One region of the Nocardia sp. IFM 10818 genome, then DNA from elsewhere that is predicted to be linked to it. Evidence: predicted binding sites of a transcription regulator. Region 1 holds the regulator's gene; the other holds the start of a gene.
The links. Region 1 encodes HspR, which represses chaperone genes until heat shock. Its sites were predicted from a motif close to ANNTGAGTNNNNNNNACTCANNT; they were not measured.
Positions count from the first base shown of each region.

Region 1 (9,811 bases):
CAGCGAGGGCCTGAAAGACGGTCTGGCGGACGAGGATTATCGCGGTCCCGAATCCACGCTGCTCACCCATGAGGTGCGGCTCAACTGCAGCCAGGCCATGCTGCAATGCCTGGCCCGCGAGGAACGCGTCGCCTTCGTGCTCTCGGATGTGTTCGAACTGAATTCCACCGAGGCCGCCTGGATCGCCGACACCACTCCCGCCGCGTATCGAAAGCGGTTGGAGCGAGCCAAGAAACGGCTCGGGAACTTCCTCACCCGGACCTGCGGGCTGGCGAATCCGGATGCCTTCTGCAAGTGCTCACGGCGGGTGGGCAAGGCTCTCGAACTCGGCCGCGTGGACCCGCGCCGGCCTGCCTTCGCGGCGCATCCGATCACGCCCGGCGGGCGCAGCGTCGCGGAGGCGGAACGGCAGATGGTGCGGTTGCACGATGCGGCCGCCGTCATCGGCGCGCATCCGGATTACGCGGCGCCGCGGGCGCGTATGGAGGCGATCGGCGGTCTGCTCCGCTCCGGCCGGTTTCCCCTGCTGGAATGAACCGCCGCCCCCTGCATTCCCGGCCCGCCAGTGGGTACGCACCCGGTGGAAGGGCAGGTGCACCATGCATTCACCAGATATCGTCCGCGCGCTACTCGACCGAGCCGGAACCAGCTACGCCCGGGAAGCCGGCATCAAACTGGCCGACAAGCCAGCCCCGCTGTTCCAGCTGCTGATCCTCTCCCAACTGCTCAGCACCCGGATCTCCGCCGACATCGCCGTGGCCGCCGCCCGCGAGCTCATCGGCAGCGGCTACAACACCACCCACCGCGTCGCCGACGCCGAATGGCAGGAACTGGTCGACGTCCTCGGCCGCGCCCGCTACCGCCGCTACGACGAATCCACCGCCACCCGCCTCGGCGCCAATGTCGCCTTCCTGCTGGACGAATACCATGGCGACCTGCGCCGTCTGGCGGCCGAAGCCGACCACCGGCCCTGCCGCCTGGCCCAGCTCCTCCAGCAGTTCCAGGGCATCGGCCCGACCGGCGCCGAGATCTTCCTCCGCGAAGTCCAGGACACCTGGACCTGGATCCGCCCGCACTTCGACGAACGCGCCCTCGAGGGCGCCGCCGAACTCGACCTCCCCGCCGACCCGCAATCCCTCCACGACCTGTGCCCCGAAGGCCGCACCGCCGACCTCGCCGCCGCCCTGGTCCGCGTCACCCTCGACCGCGACCTCGCGGAGGAGGTCCTCGCCGCCGTCCGCTGAGCGCGACCCGGCTGCCACCGCGCGGCGGACGCAACCCGGTACTGCGCGCCGGTCGGGATGCCGAAGGGGCTCACGCTGGGATGACGAGAGGGAGTTGTCGGCGGACGATCATCGGACGATGGTCGAATTGGCCGCGGAGGCGCGGACTCTGGGCGATCCGGAGGCGCTGACCCACGACTTGCAGATTCCGCGCAATCTGGCCGATGCGCCGCTGGCGCGCCTGATTGCCGGAGCGCCGCAGACCCTGGGTGTGCCCGGCGGCGAGATCACCCACGTCCTCATCGATCGCGCGCCGGGTGCGAACCTCGCCGATCCGAACTCGAAGGTCACCGAGCCGACCGTCGCCATCGACGCCAAGGACGGCCGGCGGTCCGGGCATCTGACGCTGACTCTGGCCGGTGAGCCCCTCTCGGTGTATCCCGCCGAGAAGTGACCTCCGGGTTCCGGGGAGAATTTTTCGCACGCCTGGGAATAGGCGACGTGCATCACCCGTTGGAGCTGTTCAGACAAGGTTGAGCGGGTTCGACTCAAGTTCAGCTTGCACTCGGAGCAATCCGGAGGCAGGATTGAGCCGACCACGCTCAGCGTTACTTGCTGAGGACTGTGTAAGTACGTCAACCAGGAGGAATCACCATGGCTCGTGCGGTCGGTATCGACCTCGGGACCACGAACTCGGTCATCGCTGTTCTCGAAGGCGGTGAGCCGGTCGTCGTGGCCAACTCGGAAGGATCGCGCACCACCCCGTCCGTTGTCGCGTTCGCGAAGAACGGCGAGGTGCTCGTCGGTCAGCCCGCCAAGAACCAGGCCGTCACCAATGTCGACCGCACCATCCGGTCCGTCAAGCGCCACATGGGCGAGGACTGGTCGGTCGAGATCGACGGCAAGAAGTACACCCCGCAGGAGATCTCCGCGCGCACGCTCATGAAGCTGAAGCGCGATGCCGAGGCCTACCTGGGTGAAGAGATCACCGACGCGGTGATCACCGTCCCCGCCTACTTCGAGGACGCGCAGCGCCAGGCCACCAAGGAGGCCGGCCAGATCGCGGGCCTGAACGTGCTCCGCATCGTCAACGAGCCCACCGCCGCCGCGCTGGCGTATGGCCTGGACAAGGGCGACAAGGAACAGACCATCCTGGTCTTCGACCTCGGCGGCGGCACCTTCGACGTCTCGCTGCTGGAGATCGGCGAGGGCGTCGTCGAGGTCCGCGCCACCTCCGGTGACAACCACCTCGGTGGCGACGACTGGGACGAGCGCATCGTGCAGTGGCTGGTCGACAAGTTCAAGGGCACCTCGGGCATCGACCTGACCAAGGACAAGATGGCCATGCAGCGCCTGCGCGAGGCCGCGGAGAAGGCCAAGATCGAGCTGTCGTCCTCGCAGTCGACCTCGATCAACCTGCCCTACATCACGGTCGACGCGGACAAGAACCCGCTGTTCCTGGACGAGCAGCTGACCCGCGCCGAGTTCCAGAAGATCACCTCCGATCTGCTGGACCGCACCCGCAAGCCGTTCCAGTCGGTCATCAAGGACGCCGGCATCTCGGTGAGCGATATCGACCACGTGGTGCTGGTCGGCGGCTCGACCCGCATGCCCGCCGTCTCCGAGCTCGTCAAGGAGCTGACCGGCGGCAAGGAGCCCAACAAGGGCGTGAACCCGGACGAGGTCGTCGCCATCGGCGCCGCCCTGCAGGCCGGTGTGCTCAAGGGTGAGGTCAAGGACGTCCTGCTGCTCGATGTCACCCCGCTGTCGCTGGGCATCGAGACCAAGGGCGGCGTGATGACCAAGCTGATCGAGCGCAACACCACCATTCCGACCAAGCGGTCGGAGACCTTCACCACGGCCGACGACAACCAGCCGTCCGTGCAGATCCAGGTCTACCAGGGTGAGCGCGAGATCGCCTCGCACAACAAGCTGCTCGGCTCCTTCGAGCTGACCGGCATCCCGCCGGCCCCGCGCGGCGTGCCGCAGATCGAGGTCACCTTCGACATCGACGCCAATGGCATCGTGCACGTCACCGCCAAGGACAAGGGCACCGGCAAGGAGAACACGATCAAGATCCAGGACGGCTCCGGCCTGTCCAAGGAGGAGATCGACCGCATGGTGAAGGACGCCGAGGCGCACGCGGCCGAGGACAAGGCGCGTCGCGAGGAGGCGGAGACCCGCAACCAGGCCGAGTCGCTGGTGCACCAGACCGAGAAGTTCATCAAGGACAACGAGGACAAGGTCCCGGCCGAGGTCAAGACCAAGGTCGAGGCGGCCATCGCGGAGGCCAACGAGGCGCTCAAGGGCACCGATATCGCGGTCATCAAGACCGCGGTGGAGAAGCTCGCGACCGAGTCGCAGGCGCTGGGCCAGGCCATCTACGAGGCCGCGGGCGCCGAGCAGGCCGCCCAGGGCAATGGCGCGGCCGCGCCCGAGTCCGATGACACCGTGGTCGACGCCGAGGTCGTCGAGGAGCCGGAGAAGAAGTGACCAAGCCGAACCCGGAAGAAGAGCCGGTCATCATCGACGACGTCGTTGATCCGCTCGCGGGTCAGGTTGGCGAGGCCGCGGCGGAGTCCTCCGCCGCGGCTTCGGCCGCGGACGACATTGCCACGAGCGAGGATTCGCTCGCCGATGCGATCAGCGCCGAACTCGCCGAGCGCACCTCCGACCTGCAGCGGCTGACCGCCGAATACGCCAACTACCGCCGCCGCGTCGAGCGTGACCGCCAGGCCACCATCGAGACCGCCAAGGCGTCGGTGGTCAGCGAATTGCTCGGCGTGCTCGACGATCTCGACCGCGCCCGCGCGCACGGCGACCTGGAGACCGGACCGCTCAAGTCGGTCGCGGACAAACTGGTCACCGCCCTGCAGAAGCAGGGCCTCGTCGACTTCGGTTCGGAGGGTGAGCCTTTCGACCCGACCCTGCACGAGGCCGTCCAGCACGAGGGCTCCGGACACGATCCGGTGATCGGCATGGTCATGCGCAAGGGCTACAAGTTCGGCGATCGCGTCCTGCGCCACGCGCTGGTCGGCGTCACCGACGGCGTAGCGGAACAGACCGGCAGCGCATCGGATTCGACGAACGCCGGCTCCGATGCCGCTGCTACCGAGTAATACGAGTAATCCGAGAGGAGGAGATGCCCGGTGAATCGGGAGTGGCTCGAGAAGGACTTCTACAAGGAGCTGGGTGTTTCCTCCAGCGCCACCCAGGATGAGGTCAAGAAGGCCTACCGCAAGCTCGCCCGGGATCTGCATCCGGACAAGAATCCGGGAGATGCCAAGGCGGAGGAGCGTTTCAAGGCCGTCAGCGAGGCGCACGCCGTGCTGTCGGATCCGGAGAAGCGCAAGGAGTACGACGAGGCCCGCCGGCTCTTCGCGAGCGGCGGTTTCGGCCGCGGCGGCTTCTCGCCCGGCGGCGGCTATGGCCAGCCCGGCGGGTTCTCCGGTGAGTTCAACCTGGGCGATATCTTCGGCGGCGCCGGTGCGACCGCCGGGGACGGCGGTCTCGGCGATATCCTCGGCGGCCTGTTCAATCGCGGCGGCGCCCGCACCTCGTCGCGCCCGCGGCGCGGCAGCGATGTGGAGACCGAGACGACCCTGGGCTTCCGCGAGGCCGCCCAGGGCGTGACGGTCCCGCTGCGGATGACCAGCCCTGCGGCGTGCACCACCTGTCACGGCAGCGGCGCCAAGCCGGGCACCAGCCCGCGAGTCTGCCCGCACTGCAACGGTTCCGGCGTGATCAGCCGCAATCAGGGTGCGTTCGGATTCAGCGAGCCGTGCGAGGACTGCCGGGGCACCGGGTCGATCATCGACGATCCGTGCGGCGATTGCCGCGGCACCGGCATCCAGAACCGGACCCGCACCATTACCGTCCGCATTCCCCCGGGTGTGCGCGACGGGCAGCGGATCCGGCTGGCCGGTCAGGGCGAGGCGGGCCTGCGCGGTGCGCCTCCGGGCGATCTGTATGTCACCGTGCATGTCAGCCAGGACAAGGTGTTCGGCCGCAATGGTGACGACCTGACCCTGGTGCTGCCGGTGAGCTACAGCGAATTGGTGCTGGGCACAACGGTTTCGGTGCCGACCCTGGACGGCCGCGTCGGCGTCAAGGTGCCGCCGGGCACCGCGGACGGCCGTACCCTGCGGGTGCGCGGCCGCGGTGTGCCCAAGCGGGGCGGCGGCGGTGCGGGCGATCTGCTGGTCACGGTGAAGGTCGCGATCCCGCAGAAACTGGACGACAATGCCACCGAGGCGCTGCGGCGCTATGCGGAGGCGGAGAAGGAAAGTGGCTTCGATCCGCGTGCCGGATGGGCAGGTGCGTAATGAGTTCCGATCCGAAAAAGACCGAGGCGCAGTACTTCCTGATCTCGGTGGCCGCGCAGCTGGCGGGCATGCACGCTCAGACGCTGCGTACCTATGACCGGCTGGGCCTGGTGTCGCCGCAGCGCACTTCCGGTGGCGGCCGGCGCTATTCGAACCGGGATGTGGAACTGCTCCGCGAGGTGCAGCGCCTGTCCCAGGACGAGGGCGTCAACCTGGCGGGCATCAAACGGATCATCGAACTCACCAACCAGGTCGAGGAGCTGCAGCACCGGGTCGCGGAGTTGACCGCCGAGGTGGAGAGACTCCGGTCGGGGTACCGCCCCGACCTGACTCCCGCCCCGCGGAGCACCGCGCTCGTGGTGTGGCAGCCGCGCAATCGGCGGCGCTCCCAGTAGCCGGTGCGCACCGGCGGGTAGCGGAAAAGGTGCGGGGGCTTCGGCTCCCGCACCTTATTTTCCCGAGTCGGGATGGGGCGGAAATAGATACAGACCGGACGGTTATGGAATTATTCCATTTGTGAGTTTTGCCTTGTGTGGCAAAGCAATTTGTTTGCGAGCGAGGTTGCGGTGCGGTCGCTGAGTTTCTGAGTCTTGCAAAACGGATCTCGCAAGATCGACGAGTAAAACCCTGTGTCTGTCGGCGTGTTCCAGGTGAACAGTCTGTTTTCAGGCGAATAACCCTGCACTGTCCTCAATTTAGGGGAATTACAGGCGTGTTGTTGAAACGTCCCGTTCCGTTGCTGGCAAACCTCACCTACACTTGCTTGGCAACGGCTGCTGTCGAGTGTCCCGCAGCACTGCACTCGCCGGCCTCGCCCGTGTTCGAGTGCGAAATGGGGTTGTGACACAAATGGATTCGCGGACCGTCGCATTGATTAGAACGACGTTCAAGGCGGTTGCTGCGGAGGAAGGCGGCCCCGAGAAACTCGCACGATCGTTCTACGCCATTCTGTTCACCGAGCATCCACAGGTTCGCGACTTCTTCCCGGCCGCGCTCGACGCTCAGCGCGATCGGCTGGTCCGGGCCATCGCCTATGTGGTGGACCGGCTGGAGGAACCGGACAAGCTGCTGCCCTTCCTGGCCCAGCTCGGGCGCGACCATCGCAAGTACGGCGTGGTGGCCGAACACTATGCGGCCGTGGTGAAAACGCTGAAGACCGCCATGCAGGCCTATGCCGGCACCGAGATGTGGACCGATGAGGTGGACCGGGCCTGGGACGAGGGGCTCGGCGTCATCGCCGACACCATGATCGGCGCGGCCGAACAGGAGGGCACCCCGCCGGTCTGGACCGGCACCGTCATCGAACACCGCGAGGTGTTGCGCAATCTCGCCGTCGTGCGCTTGAAGCTGGACCAGCCCATGCAGTACGCGGCCGGGCAGTACATGAGCGTGCAGATCCCGTCCCGGCCGCGCATGTGGCGCTATCTGTCCCCGGCCATACCGGCCAATGCCAGCGGTGAACTGGAATTCCATATCCGCGGCGTCACCGGCGGCTGGGTCAGCCCGGCCATGGTCGGGCACACCCGGATCGGCGAGCAATGGCTGATCGGCTCGCCGCTGGGCGGGCTCGGCGTGCCGCGCAATACCCGCCGCAAGATGCTCATGATCGGCTGCGGCACCGGGATCGCCCCGCTGCGCGCCCAGCTCATGGCCATGACCGCGCGGCGCTCCAATCCCAAGGTGGATCTGTTCGTCGGCGGGCATTACCCGTGCGATCTCTACGATCTGGAGATCCTGAGCCAGCTGGCGCGCGCCAATAAGTGGCTCACCGTCAATCCGGTCACCGAGAGCAATGAGAACCCCTGGTGGCATTTCGCGGATTCCGATGAGCCCAAGGAGCTTCCGGGCTTACAACCGCGCCGGGTCGGTCAGATCGGCAAGATCGTGGCGGGATTCGGGCCGTGGGCGGATCGTGACGTGCAGATCGTCGGTTCACCTTCGATGGTGCAGACCACCAAGTTCCGGCTCATGGCCGCGGGGACCCCGACCCAGAACATTCGCCACGACCCGCTGTTCTGAATTTCCCCAACTCTCAGGGGCTCTCGGGGGGCTTCGCCCCCCGAACCCCCGCTCTCAAAACCCTTCGTAGCGAATGTTTTCGCGCGGCGTCCCGGTCGCGATGAGGCGATCCACCACGGCCTGCACCTGGCCGGAATTGCCGCACACCAGAATCTGCTGGTGATCGAAGGGCGCGAATCGCGCGACGGCCTCGGCGAGGGTCCCCGGCAGCATTTCCTCCGGCTGGAAGCCGACATCCACCTTGCACGCCTCGTACCAGGCATCGGCGCGGCTGGGATCGTGTTCGTCCTGCACCACCGGAAGCACTGTGAGCCAAGGGAATTGCTCGGTCAGCAGGTAGAGCATGTCGGCGGCGTAGAGATCGCGCGGATACCGCCCGCCGAAGAACAGGGTGAGGTTCGGCGGAGTGGCGCGGCGGGACAGGTCCAGCAGCAGCGCGCGCAGCGGGGCCAGGCCGATGCCATCGGCGATCATGACGATCTCGGTGGCATCCTCGTCCACCGTGAGCCAGCCGCCCGGATTGCTGATCCGCCATTCGTCCCCGGCGCGGGTGTCCGAGACCAGCGAGCCGCTGCACCAGCCGCCGGGCACGGTGCGCACATGGAATTCCAGCTTGCCGTCCAGCGAGGGCGGCAGGGCGGAATACAAGCGCCGCGCGATATTCGGATGCTGCGGCGTGCGCACCTCCATCGACTGCCCGGCCGCGAACGGCACGAACTCGCCGATCAGCCGGATCACCGTGAGGTCCTCGCGCAGCCGGTGCGCGCCCACCACCGTCGCCGACCATTCCCCGTCCCCGGTGCCGGGCCCGGGCGCGGACGGGGCCGCGGCCCGACCGGCCGCCGGATACCCGTCCGGCGGCGGGGTATCCGGTGTGACGATGGGTAGTTCGTCGGTATCGGCGTAGGACGGCACCGCCTTGATGATCGGGAACTCGTCGGTATCGTCCGGGCCGCGCGTCAAGGCAAACTCCTGATCATCGAAATATGTTGTGCTACACCGAATCCCGAATCTAGACGGGATCGGACATGATGTTCCGCTCCGGGGTGCCCACCGCGAGCAGCGCCCGCTTGGTATCGGCGATCATGCGGGCCGACCCGGCGATCTGGATCTGCCGGTCCGCCCAGGCGCCGAAACTGGCCACCACCGCGCCCAGGTTACCGATGAGCCGGCGGTGCATGCCGAACGGCGTCTCGGCCGGCGGATACGGATGCCACCACGGGTTGGTCTCGTTCTCGCACACCGGAATCACGGTCAGCCACGGATTGCTCTGCGAGAGCTGCCACATGTTCTCCACATCGTAGAGATCGCAGGGATAGCGCCCGCCCATGAACAGGTGCACGCGCGGATTGATGCCGCGCCGGCCCATCTCGATCAGCTGGGCGCGAATCGGCGCGATGCCGGTGCCCGAGCTGATCATCAGCACATCCTTGCGGCTGCTCAGATCCACGTGCAGGCCGCCCAGCGGCGCGGCGATCATCCAGCGGTCGCCGACCTTGGTCTCGTTCACGATGGCCGGGCTCACCCAGCCGGTGCGGACCTTGCGCACATGGAATTCGATCTCCCCGTAGGGATTGGTGGGGATGGCCGGCGACAGGTACCGCCACATCTTGGGCCGCTGCGGAATGGCCACCGGAACGTACTGCCCGGCCCCGTACGGTATCGGCGTATCCGACTGCAGCCGCACAATGGCCAGATCGTCCACCACCCGCCGGTGCCCGACCACCGTCGCCTCCCAATAGGGTTGCGATTTGTCGGAATTGGCGCCGATGGCCATGGACGCCGAGATCAGGATGGTGACATCGCGCCACCCGGCCTCCAATTGCCGGTTCCAGTGCCCGACCCCGTTGTAACTGCGGAAGGCCGAGAGCAGCGCACGACCCGCGATGTCGTAGTGCGCCGCCTCCACGCCGTACTTGCGGTGATCGCGCGCCAGCTGCTCCAGGAAGCGCTGGGCGCGATCCCAGTCCTCCAGATTGTCGAGGACGAACTGGATGGCGGTGACGAGGCGTTTCGCCTGCATGTCCATGGCGGAGGGGAACAGCTCCCGCAGGGCGGGTATCTCCGCGAAAAGGTGACCGTAGAACGCGCTGATCAGTCGTTCGGGCCCGTGCTGGGCCTCGACGACTGTCCGAAAGTTTGCGCGGACCAGCGCTGCCGAACGCGCATCCACGACGTCGAGCTTTCCTTCCTGTGCTGCTACCCCGGACGAGCCCGGTTCCGGGCCGCCCTCCGCGTCAAGTA
Region 1 covers NZ_BAAHJH010000001.1:8,067,288-8,077,098, reverse strand. Annotated here, with positions in the region: gene ACYQ5L_RS37425 (RNA polymerase sigma factor) at 1-535, shown strand, start outside; gene ACYQ5L_RS37420 (endonuclease) at 600-1,244, shown strand; gene ACYQ5L_RS37415 (DEAD/DEAH box helicase family protein) at 1,363-1,677, shown strand; gene dnaK (molecular chaperone DnaK) at 1,878-3,716, shown strand; gene grpE (nucleotide exchange factor GrpE) at 3,713-4,342, shown strand; gene dnaJ (molecular chaperone DnaJ) at 4,373-5,548, shown strand; gene ACYQ5L_RS37395 (heat shock protein transcriptional repressor HspR) at 5,548-5,943, shown strand; gene ACYQ5L_RS37390 (globin domain-containing protein) at 6,398-7,567, shown strand; gene ACYQ5L_RS37385 (FAD-binding oxidoreductase) at 7,622-8,341, opposite strand; gene ACYQ5L_RS37380 (globin domain-containing protein) at 8,580-9,740, opposite strand.

Region 2 (9,811 bases), 270 kb from region 1:
AATCGTCGATCTTCTTGGCCTGGGTCGCCGCGAATTCCGCGTCCTCGACCAGGCTGGGCGCGAGCCCGGCCGCCGCGCCGGCCGCGCCGACCTTCAGATTGTCGAACTGCCGCTTGCCGAATACGGTGCGCACCACGGTGTGGGTGGGTCCCAGCTGGCGGTGGATCTCATCGGCGATGAGGCGTTCCAGCAGCTGCCGAGTCTTGTCGCCATTGGGGCCCTCGAGCAGTTCCTTGGCCAGATTCGGCAGAGTCAGCACCTGGTAGGCCAGGATGCGCGCGAGATCGGCCGCGGCCTCGGGCTGCCGCTTGGCCAGCAGCGCCTGCTTCCACAGGTACTTGTAGCGCGGCTGCGGATCGCCGGGTTCGAACACCATCTTCACCGCGATGACGTTCACGATGACGCCGATGGCGGCCGCCGCCGTCAGGATGACCACCCAGCCCGGCAGCCAGCCGAGGATCGGAATGCTGTGGTGCACATGCATGTACAGCGCCAGCAGCACACCGAAGGGCGCGCCGAGCAGGCCGATGCGCACCATGAACTTGAGTTCGGGCGCGGCGATGGTGGTGGTGAGGTCCTTGAGGATCTCCGGGTTCTCCCGCAGATACCGGATGACGAAGCTCTTGATGTCGATGAGCTGGTCGACATTGTCGCCGAGCTGTTCGAAGGCGCGGCGCGCCAGCGTGGGCAGCTCGCGTTCGACACGCTGGTAGAGCACATTGCGCACGGCGCGCGGGACGGCGCCCCACAGGTCCGGGTTCTCCCGGTACATGATCTCGTTGACCATGGACGGCACCTGTTTGCGCCCGACCTCGGCGATGTAGTCGGCAATGCCGTCGAGGTCGAGTTCGTGGATGAAGTCCTTGGGACTGCCGATTCGCATGATGGCGACGTCCACGCAGATGCTGGCCATCTTCTCGGCGCGCGCGGGAATGAAGCCCTGAAAGCCGAGCCGCTTGCCGTCGCCGGAGAAGGTCGGCAGCACCTGCACCCGCCGCGGCAGATACGGATAGAGGATGTCGAGTCCCGGAATTCGGATGCCGCGGAAGTAGATCGGCCAGAACAGCATGAGCACGCCGGTCCAGTTGGTCAGCCAGCCGGCGATGGCGCTGAAGAGCGGGAAGCTGACGAGATCGACGACGAAACGGGACTGGCCGGTCAGCTGTTCCCAGTCCAGGAACAACCCTGAGGCCAGTGTCGTCATTGCAGCGTCCCCCTGAGGCCGAGCCGGTTGGTGAGAAAACGGACATCCAACAGTCTCACCGGTTCGGAGTGCTGTCAAAAGGGGTGTGGCCTCGAAGAACGCGGCGTGTCGGGCCGCTAGGGTGAGCCCGTTGTGCGCATCGCGAGCGCATTCCCCGGTGACCAGGAATACTGGTCAGCCGACCAGGATGGAACTCAAGGGAGATCTTCTGATGACCGTGGACCGCCGTGGCTTCCTGACCGGTGCGGCCACCGCCGCCGGTCTGGCCGCCGTCGCCACCGCCGCACCGGCCTGGGCGCAGCCCGCACCCGCGCCGACCGTGGACAAGTTCCCCTTCCCCGCCGCCCGCGATCTCCGCATTCTCGTCACCGGCGACGCCGGCACCGGATCCCGCCCGCAGTGGGCGGTGGCCGACGCCATTCGCGCCCAGCACGCGAGCACGCCGTTCTCCTTCGGCCTCGGCCTCGGCGACAACGTCTACGAACAGGGCCCGTGGTCCGATGACGACGCCCAGTTCGCGGCCAAGTTCGAAGACCCCAATCACGATCTCGACTTCCCCTGGATCATGGTGCAGGGCAATCACGACAACACCGCGGTCCTGCCCGGCGACGGCGGCTGGCTGCTGCGCGGCGATCACGAGGTGGCCTATCACGCGCGGTCGCGGCGCTGGTGGATGCCGGCGCGCTACTACTCGGTGCGCGTCCCGCAGGAGCAGCCCGTGGTCGAATTCTTCGTGCTGGACCTGAATCCCATTGCCGCGCTGCTGCCGCCGGTGTTCAACGCCTACTGGTCGAAGGGCGGCCAGTTCATGACCGAACAGGCCGCGTGGCTCGATCGCGCGCTGGACGAGTCCACCGCCACATGGAAGATCGTCTGCACCCATCACCCGTATCTGAGCAATGGCAGCCACGGCAATGCCGGTGAATACGACGGCCTTCCGTTCGAGCCCGCCAACGGCCTCTGGGTGAAGGAGTTCTTCGAGGCGCACGTGCTGGGTCGCGCCCAGTTCATTCTGTCCGGGCACGATCACTGCCTGCAGGTGCTCGAACCGAATGCCGCCTGCAAGGGCACGCGTCAGATCGTCTCCGGCGCGGCCGCCAAGACCACGTCCGCGCACGGCGACAATCCGGCGCTGTTCCAGAACTTCGGTGACGTCGGCTTCATGACCCTGGACCTGACGCCCTCCTCGGCCGATATCGGCGTGTTCACCGTCGATCCGTCGACCGCGCAGGCCACCAACGCCTTCCAGCGTCGTTTGGCTTAAGAACGACTCCGGGCCCGGAACCGCACAGCGGTTCCGGGGCGAAATGTGTTCGGGGAGTGCGTGCTAGGGCTTGAGCACGATCCGGATCGGGTTGCCCTCCTTGGATTCCAAGGCGTGCACGGCCTTGGCCGCGTCGGCCAGCGGCATGACCGCGCTGACCGAACGGGAGAACTCGACCCGGTGCAGGCCCTGCAACTTCACGAGTTTGGCGACATCCTCGGGCGCGGAGCCGTAGTGCCCGCGCAGCTGTTGCTGGAAGAAGCTGAACGCGGTGCCGTGGGTGATGGTGATCGGCTTGTCGGTGAGCCCGACCAGCACCAGACGACCGTGCGGGGCCAGGCAGATGACGGCCTGCTCGCGCACCGCCGCCACACCCGCGAAGTCGAAGGCGGCCGCGAGCCCGGTCCCGGTGGCGGCGAAGATCTTGGATCGCAGATCCGGATCGGCCGGATCGAAGGCGAGGTCGGCGCCGAACTCCAGGGCGCGTTCGCGCGCGGCCGGCAGCGGATCCACCGCGATGATGGGCGCCGCGCCGATCATGCGCAGCAGCTGCACGCCGTGCGCGCCGAGGCCGCCGACACCCCAGACGCCCACCGGCTCACCCGGTTTCACCTCGCCGGTGGCCGTAATGGCGCCCCACGGCGTGGACACCGCGTCCGGAATGAAGCACGCCTGCTCGAACGGCAGATCGTCGGGAATGGGCACCAGGGTGTCGACGCGGGCCAGGGTGTATTCGGCCCAGCCGCCGTCGTAGTCCACGCCGCGGGTGTAGGTCGCGCCGTCGCGCGATTCCCCGGCCTGCAGCACGACGCGGTCTCCCACCTTGGCGGTGGTGACGCCCGGTCCGAGCGCGTGCACGGTCCCGGCGACCTCGTGCCCGAGGGTCACGACGTCCCCTGTGAGGAACAGCGGGGTCAGCGTCCCGTCGATGAGGTGCACGTCCGACAGGCACACGCCCGCCGCCTCGACCTTGATCAGCACGTGATCGGCTCCGGGCTCGGGCACCGGCACCTCGTCGAGTTCGAGGCTGCGGTTCGGTCCCAGATGCAGTCGTGCGGCCAGCATGGTCATGGACTCCTCAGAACGATCGTGCGGCAGTGCTTTCCGGCGCCATGGTAGGCCGAAGCCGGGTGTGCCGGACTAGCTTTCCCGGTCGGAGCCGTGCCCGGCGGGATGGGCCGGGACCGGATGCGCGGTGAGGAATTCGTCGATGATGGCGGTGACCTCGGCGTGGCGCTCCAGCATCGGCACATGCCCGCAGCCGTCGAGCCATTCCGCGCGCTCGGGTCGCAGCTTCTCGTTGAGGGCGCGCCCGGCCGCCGCGGAGAGCACGCGATTGCCGGTGCCCCAGATGGTGCAGACCGGCGGCAGCGCGGCGCGGTCGGGCCACTCATCCAGTGCGGCGAAGGAATCCAGGTCCCGCACCAGCCCGGTGAGCGCGCGCACGGGGAAGCCCGCGGACAGCGCCGCCACGTACGGGCTTTCGCGGAAGGCGCGCCGGCTGCTGAACCAGTACCGCATCGCGGTGCGCGCCAGCCATCTCGGCGTGTGCACCCGCTGCACGGCCCGGACGCCGAGGGCGGGCATGCCGCGGGTCAGCCGTGCGGGCAGGCCCTGTTCGCCTTGCATGGCGGTGGATTCGGTCAGCGGGTTGACCGCGACGACCGCGCGCACCAGGGCCGGGTAGCGGCGCGCCAAGGTCAGGCTGGTGGCGGCGCCGACGCAGTTTCCCACCAGCGCGACATCGGTGAGCTCGTTCCAGCGCAGGAACTGCCGGACGGTGTTCACATACAGTTCGAGCCCGTAGCCGCCGGCGGGTTTGTCCGAGGCGCCGTACCCGGGCAGATCGAGGGCGTAGACGTGGTATTTCCGGGCGAGCGCGGTGATCTGGGGCGTCCAGATGAGATGCGATCCGCCCGCTTGATGCAGCAGTACCACCGGTGGCCCGCTCTCGCCCCGCTGGATGTAGGCGACCCGGATGCCTTCGAACCGGAACTGCTCCATGACGCTGCCCGCCTCCCGCTAGGCCCCCTTCCATGGTCTGTCATGGCGGTGGCGAGGGGACGGGATTCGGTTCAGGAAATCGGCGCCGGCGCCGAAACCTCTTCGAGCACATCGGAATACCAGCGGAACAGTTGAAGCGGTCGTGCCGAGGCAGAGGTGAGCAGTTCGGCCCAGCAGGCCGCCGTGGCCGCCCGCGCGGCGGCGCCGATCCACGGCTGCGGCAGCAGTTGCGGCGGCAGCAGCGGATCCGGTTCGTTGGCCCGGTTGAACTCGGTGGCGAGGGTGATGGCCATGGTCAGGCGCTCGATGTGCGAGGCGTCCGGCAGTCGCGGCCCGATGCGCTCGGCGGTGGCGAGCAGCCGCCGGTGCCCGTCCGCGATCCGCTCGATCGGCCACAGGTGCTCGGCGAGATCGCGGGCGGCACTGTGCCCGCCGACCGTGAGATCGGTGCTGGTGAAGGTGGTGACATGGTCGTTGACCCCGAATCGCGCGGCGGCGGAACGGATCAGCTCCTCCCAGGGGTTCGCCGCCACGTACAGCCCGCCCTGGATGGCGGCCCCGCCCAGCCGCAGGATGGCATCGCGCATGGCGTCGCGCGCCTGCCGCGCCGATTCCGGCACCCCGAAGGCGACCAGATGCCATGTTCCGTCCCACGGCGCCTGCCCGCGATCCTGCGCGTACATGTAGCGGACGAATTCCAGGTCGGGTTCGATGAGCCCGCGCGTCGTGTCGGTGGCGCGCAGGACCGCCTTGCGGCCGCGTCCGTCCTGGGTGAACCGCCCCTCCGCGACGAGCCGCTTGATGCAGAGCCGGACCTGTTGATCGCTCATGCCGAGGGCGGCGGCGACGTCGTACAGCTCGCCCGCGTCGATGGTCGCGTCGGCGCGGATCATGCTCTCGACCAGGGTCCGGGTGGAGATCTCGGTGTCATTGTGCTGTGCGCTGTCCATGCGTTCACCTCCCGGCGGTTGCGGAGGGTTCCTGTTCTACCAGGTAGATCGGAGTGCCCGGATCCCGCCCGAGCGTGCGGCCGAGGTCGGTGAAGAACCGCGCCGGATCGATGACTTCCTCGGGGGCGTGCACGCCGGGCGTGCGCACGCTGCCGTCGGCGACCTGATACAGGCCCAGCGCCAAGGGGATTCCGGTCGCGCGCGCCATATCGGTCAGCAGGCCGTGCAGCGGATCCGAGCTCGGGCCGGTCAGGTTCGGGTGGGCCAGCACCCGGTGGTCGCGTCCCTGTCTGGTCCCGGAGACGAGCGCGAAGAACGGCGGCAGATCGCCGGGGCCCGCGGTGCGCAGCGCCGCCGGGATCGATCGCAGGGTGCGCGCGATATTCGGTGTGGTGAGCAGTGCGGCGGCCGTCTCGTTGGTCAGCCGGCCGCTGTCGATATCGCGGCGCAGGATGTCGAGATAGGCGAGGGTCCAGGGCCTGATGACCATGAGATTCATGGCGTCACCGCTGAGTTTCAGACTGCGCCGCAAGGTGATCGGCTCCGGATGGCCGATGGAGTAGCCGGTGCCGCGCCGCCCGCCGGGCAGTTCCAGCGGAATCGGATGCAGCGGGCGGACTTCGGCCGGCGCACCGTCGCGCACGACGGTGATGATGCCGCTGGCCTGCTGCATCCAGTGCACGGCCGCCGCGGTGGGGCCGCCGTCCGGGCGCAGGAGCTGTTCCTCCATATCCACCGGCGTCTCGCCCGCGTCGACGGCCCAGGCGGTGTACGCGTCGCGCACGGTGTCGAGTTCGGCGGCGGCCAGAGCGGCGAGCAGATTGCTCATGCCCGGGCTGGCCCCCATGCCGATCACCGCGCACACGCCCTGCTCCCGTGCCGCCGCATCCAGATCGAGCATCTGCAGCGTGGGTTCCCAGTCGTCGCAGATATCGAGGTAGTGGGTTCCGGTCTCGATGGCGGCGCGCAACACGGTCAGGCCGAAACGGTAATACGGCCCAACGGTATTGAGCACCAGATCCGCGCCGGACAGCGCGTTCCGCAGCGCGGAGTCAGCGGTGACGTCGACTTCGAGCGCGCGCACCGGAACCGGCGAATGCGCCAGTTCCCGCGCCAGCCGTTGGGCGGCCCCGAGATCGCGATCGGCGATGACGATCTCCTCGAGACCCGCCAGCCCGGCCGCGATCCGCACCGCGACGGCGCCCATGGCGCCCGGCCCACCCAGTGCGAGAACTTTCATTTCGTGCTCCTGACGATCGATGGCTCTTGCTGTTCGGCGAATTCCCGCAGGTCGTCCAGATATCCGGGCGCGTACAGCGAGCGTGGCGCGAACACCGCGACCAGCACCGACCGCACCCCCCGGTCGTTGTCCAGATCCGCCTTGACGATGTTGTGCGAGGCGTCCGGATACATCCGGACGGTGAGCAGTCCGGCCGGCACCAATTCCCGGTAGACGCGGGCGGTTTCGGCGACATCCACGTTCAGGTCCTGTTCGCCGAGTGCGAGCAGCACCGGAATCCGCAGTCGCGGCAGGTACTCGCTCACATCGGCGAGGTAGTTCCTGCTCGCGAACCGCCAGCGGTCGGCGGACATCGGGTCATCGTCGATTCCCGCGGCGAGGTACTGCTCATGGGATGCGCCCGCGCGCAGCAACTCCAGCACGGCCCGGCGCCGATCGTTCGCCGCCGCGATCTCGGACTCGGTCGCGTTCCGGTGCCGCAGTTCGGCATTCGTGTTGTACTCACCCTGGCGCAGCCAGTTGATCGCGGGCCCGGCCACGATCATGAACTGCAATTCCGGATGCCGCACCGCCACCTCGGGCAGCACCCAGCCCGCCTGGCTGATCCCCCACACCCCGATGCGCCGCGGATCGATATCCGCACGTGCCGCCGCCCAGGCAATGGCGGCCTCGGTCTCCGCGGCCCGATCGTGCATGGACTGCTCGAGCCAATTCCCCGGCGCGCCATTGATCCCGGGCTTGTCCCAGGCCAGCGACGCGTATCCGGCGCGCGCGAACGATTCCCAGAGCGGCCGGTAGAAGTCGTCGCGATCGGCGTCGGCGGGCCCGTCACCGTGCACGAACACGACGAGTCCGGCGGGTCCGCGCTGATCCTCCGGCAGCACCAAGGTGCCCCGCAGGTCCTGTTCCGGCCCCGGGATGGTGACCCGTTGCTCGGTGAAGGCGAAGTCGTTCGCGACGACGACCCAGGCCCCCGCGGACAGTGCCAGCGCGATAACGCAGCCGGCGGCGATCGACAACCGGAGTAACCAGGTCCTGCGAAGCATGGTGTCGATCGTATCAGAAATGATCGTCTATGAAATGATCGTTTTTAATTCGATAGAACATGCACTTCCGGTTGTTCGCCCGGGGCGAACAACCGGATGGAACAAGACCACCGGGGCCGGGGTTGAGTAGGTATCGCTCAACCTTGGAAGGGGTCGAAGTCGTGACTACACCACAGAACCTGCCGGTCCTGTTCCTGACCGATCCGATCGTGCTGCCCGGCATGATCGTGCCGATCGAGTTGGACGAATCCGCGCAGGCCGCTATCGATGCCGCGCGGGCGGGCAAGGTCAACCAGGTGCTGGTCGCGCCGCGGCTGGACGAGGGCTACGCCAGCTATGGCGTGGTCGCCACCATCGAACAGGTGGGGCGCATGCGCGGTGGCGCGCCCGCCGCGGTGCTGAAGGCCGAGGGCCGCGCCAAGATCGGGCACGGGGTGACCGGCCCGGGCGCCGCGTTGTGGGTGGAGGCCGAGCCCGTCGAGGCGCCCGCCGCCGACGGCCGCACCACCGAACTCGCGGCCGAATACAAGAAGCTGGTCGTCGCCGTCCTGCAGCGTCGCGAGGCCTGGCAGGTCATCGACGCGGTGAACCAGCTCACCGAGCCGTCCGCCATTGCCGACACCGCCGGCTGGGCGCCCTACCTGAGCAATGAGCAGAAGCGGGAACTGCTCGAGACCGTCGACACCACGGTCCGGCTGACCAAGCTCATCGAGTGGACCAAGCAGCACATCGCCGAGACCGAGGTCAGCGAGAAGATCAGTGAGGATGTGCGCGAGGGCGTCGAGAAGAGCCAGCGCGAATTCCTGCTCCGCCAGCAGCTCAATGCGATTCGCAAGGAGCTGGGCGAGGACGAGCCGGACGGCGCCGACGACTACCGCACCCGCATCGAGAACGCCGACCTGCCCGAGGACATTCGCGAGGCCGCGCTGCGCGAGGTGGGCCGGTTGGAGCGGGCCAGCGATCAGAGCCCGGAATCGGGCTGGATCCGCACCTGGCTGGACACCGTCCTGGACCTGCCCTGGACCGTGAAAACCACCGACAGCGCCGATGTCTCGGCCGCTCGCGCGGTGCTGGACGCGGATCACCACGGGCTGGACGAGGTCAAGGACCGCATGGTCGAGTACCTGGCCGTGCGGGCCCGCCGCGCCGCCCGCAATCTGGAGGTGGTCGGCGGCCGTGGCTCCGGCGCGGTGCTGGTGCTGGTCGGCCCGCCCGGTGTGGGCAAGACCTCGCTGGGTGAGTCGGTCGCCCGCGCGCTGGGCCGCAAGTTCGTGCGCGTCGCCCTGGGTGGCGTCCGCGACGAGGCCGAGATCCGCGGTCACCGCCGCACCTATGTCGGCGCCCTGCCCGGCCGCATCGTGCGCGCCATGAAGGAGGCCGGCTCCATGAATCCGGTCGTCCTGCTGGACGAGATCGACAAGGTCGGCTCGGACTTCCGCGGCGATCCCGCGGCGGCCCTGCTCGAGGTCCTGGATCCGGCGCAGAACCACACCTTCCGCGATCACTACCTGGATCTGGACCTGGATCTGTCCGACGTCCTGTTCATCGCCACCGCGAATGTCATGGAGACCATCCCCGGCCCGCTGCTGGACCGCATGGAACTGATCACCGTGGACGGTTACACCGAGGCGGACAAGGTCGCCATCGCCCGCGACTTCCTCATTCCGCGGCAGTTGGAGCGCAATGCCCTGACCGCCGAGGAGGTTTCCATCACCGAGGAGGCGCTGCGCGAGATCGCCGCCAACTACACCCGGGAAGCCGGTGTGCGGCAGATGGAGCGCCTGATCGCCAAGGCGCTGCGCAAGGCGGCGACCAAGCTGTCGGAATCGGCGGACCCCGCCGGCTCCGAAAGCCTGGGCTACGACAAGGAGCTGGGGTACGACACCGGTTCCATCGCCATCGGCCTGGACAATCTGACGGAGTTCCTGGGCCGTCCCCGCTTCACCCCGGACTCGGTGGAACGCACCGCGGTCCCCGGTGTGGCGACCGGTCTGGCGGTGACGGGCGCCGGCGGCGACGTCCTCTACATCGAGGCCAATGCGGCCGAGGGCGATCGCTCGCTGACCCTGACCGGCCAGCTCGGCGACGTCATGAAGGAGTCGG
Region 2 covers NZ_BAAHJH010000001.1:8,341,021-8,350,831, reverse strand. Annotated here, with positions in the region: gene ACYQ5L_RS38640 (DUF445 domain-containing protein) at 1-1,204, opposite strand, end outside; gene ACYQ5L_RS38635 (metallophosphoesterase) at 1,416-2,468, shown strand; gene ACYQ5L_RS38630 (zinc-binding dehydrogenase) at 2,532-3,539, opposite strand; gene ACYQ5L_RS38625 (alpha/beta fold hydrolase) at 3,609-4,472, opposite strand; gene ACYQ5L_RS38620 (PaaX family transcriptional regulator C-terminal domain-containing protein) at 4,544-5,422, opposite strand; gene ACYQ5L_RS38615 (saccharopine dehydrogenase family protein) at 5,427-6,662, opposite strand; gene ACYQ5L_RS38610 (alpha/beta hydrolase family protein) at 6,659-7,708, opposite strand; gene lon (endopeptidase La) at 7,930-9,811, shown strand, end outside.
Region 2: a site for HspR is predicted at 7,829-7,851, ahead of lon (endopeptidase La). Genes of this name have one in related genera too.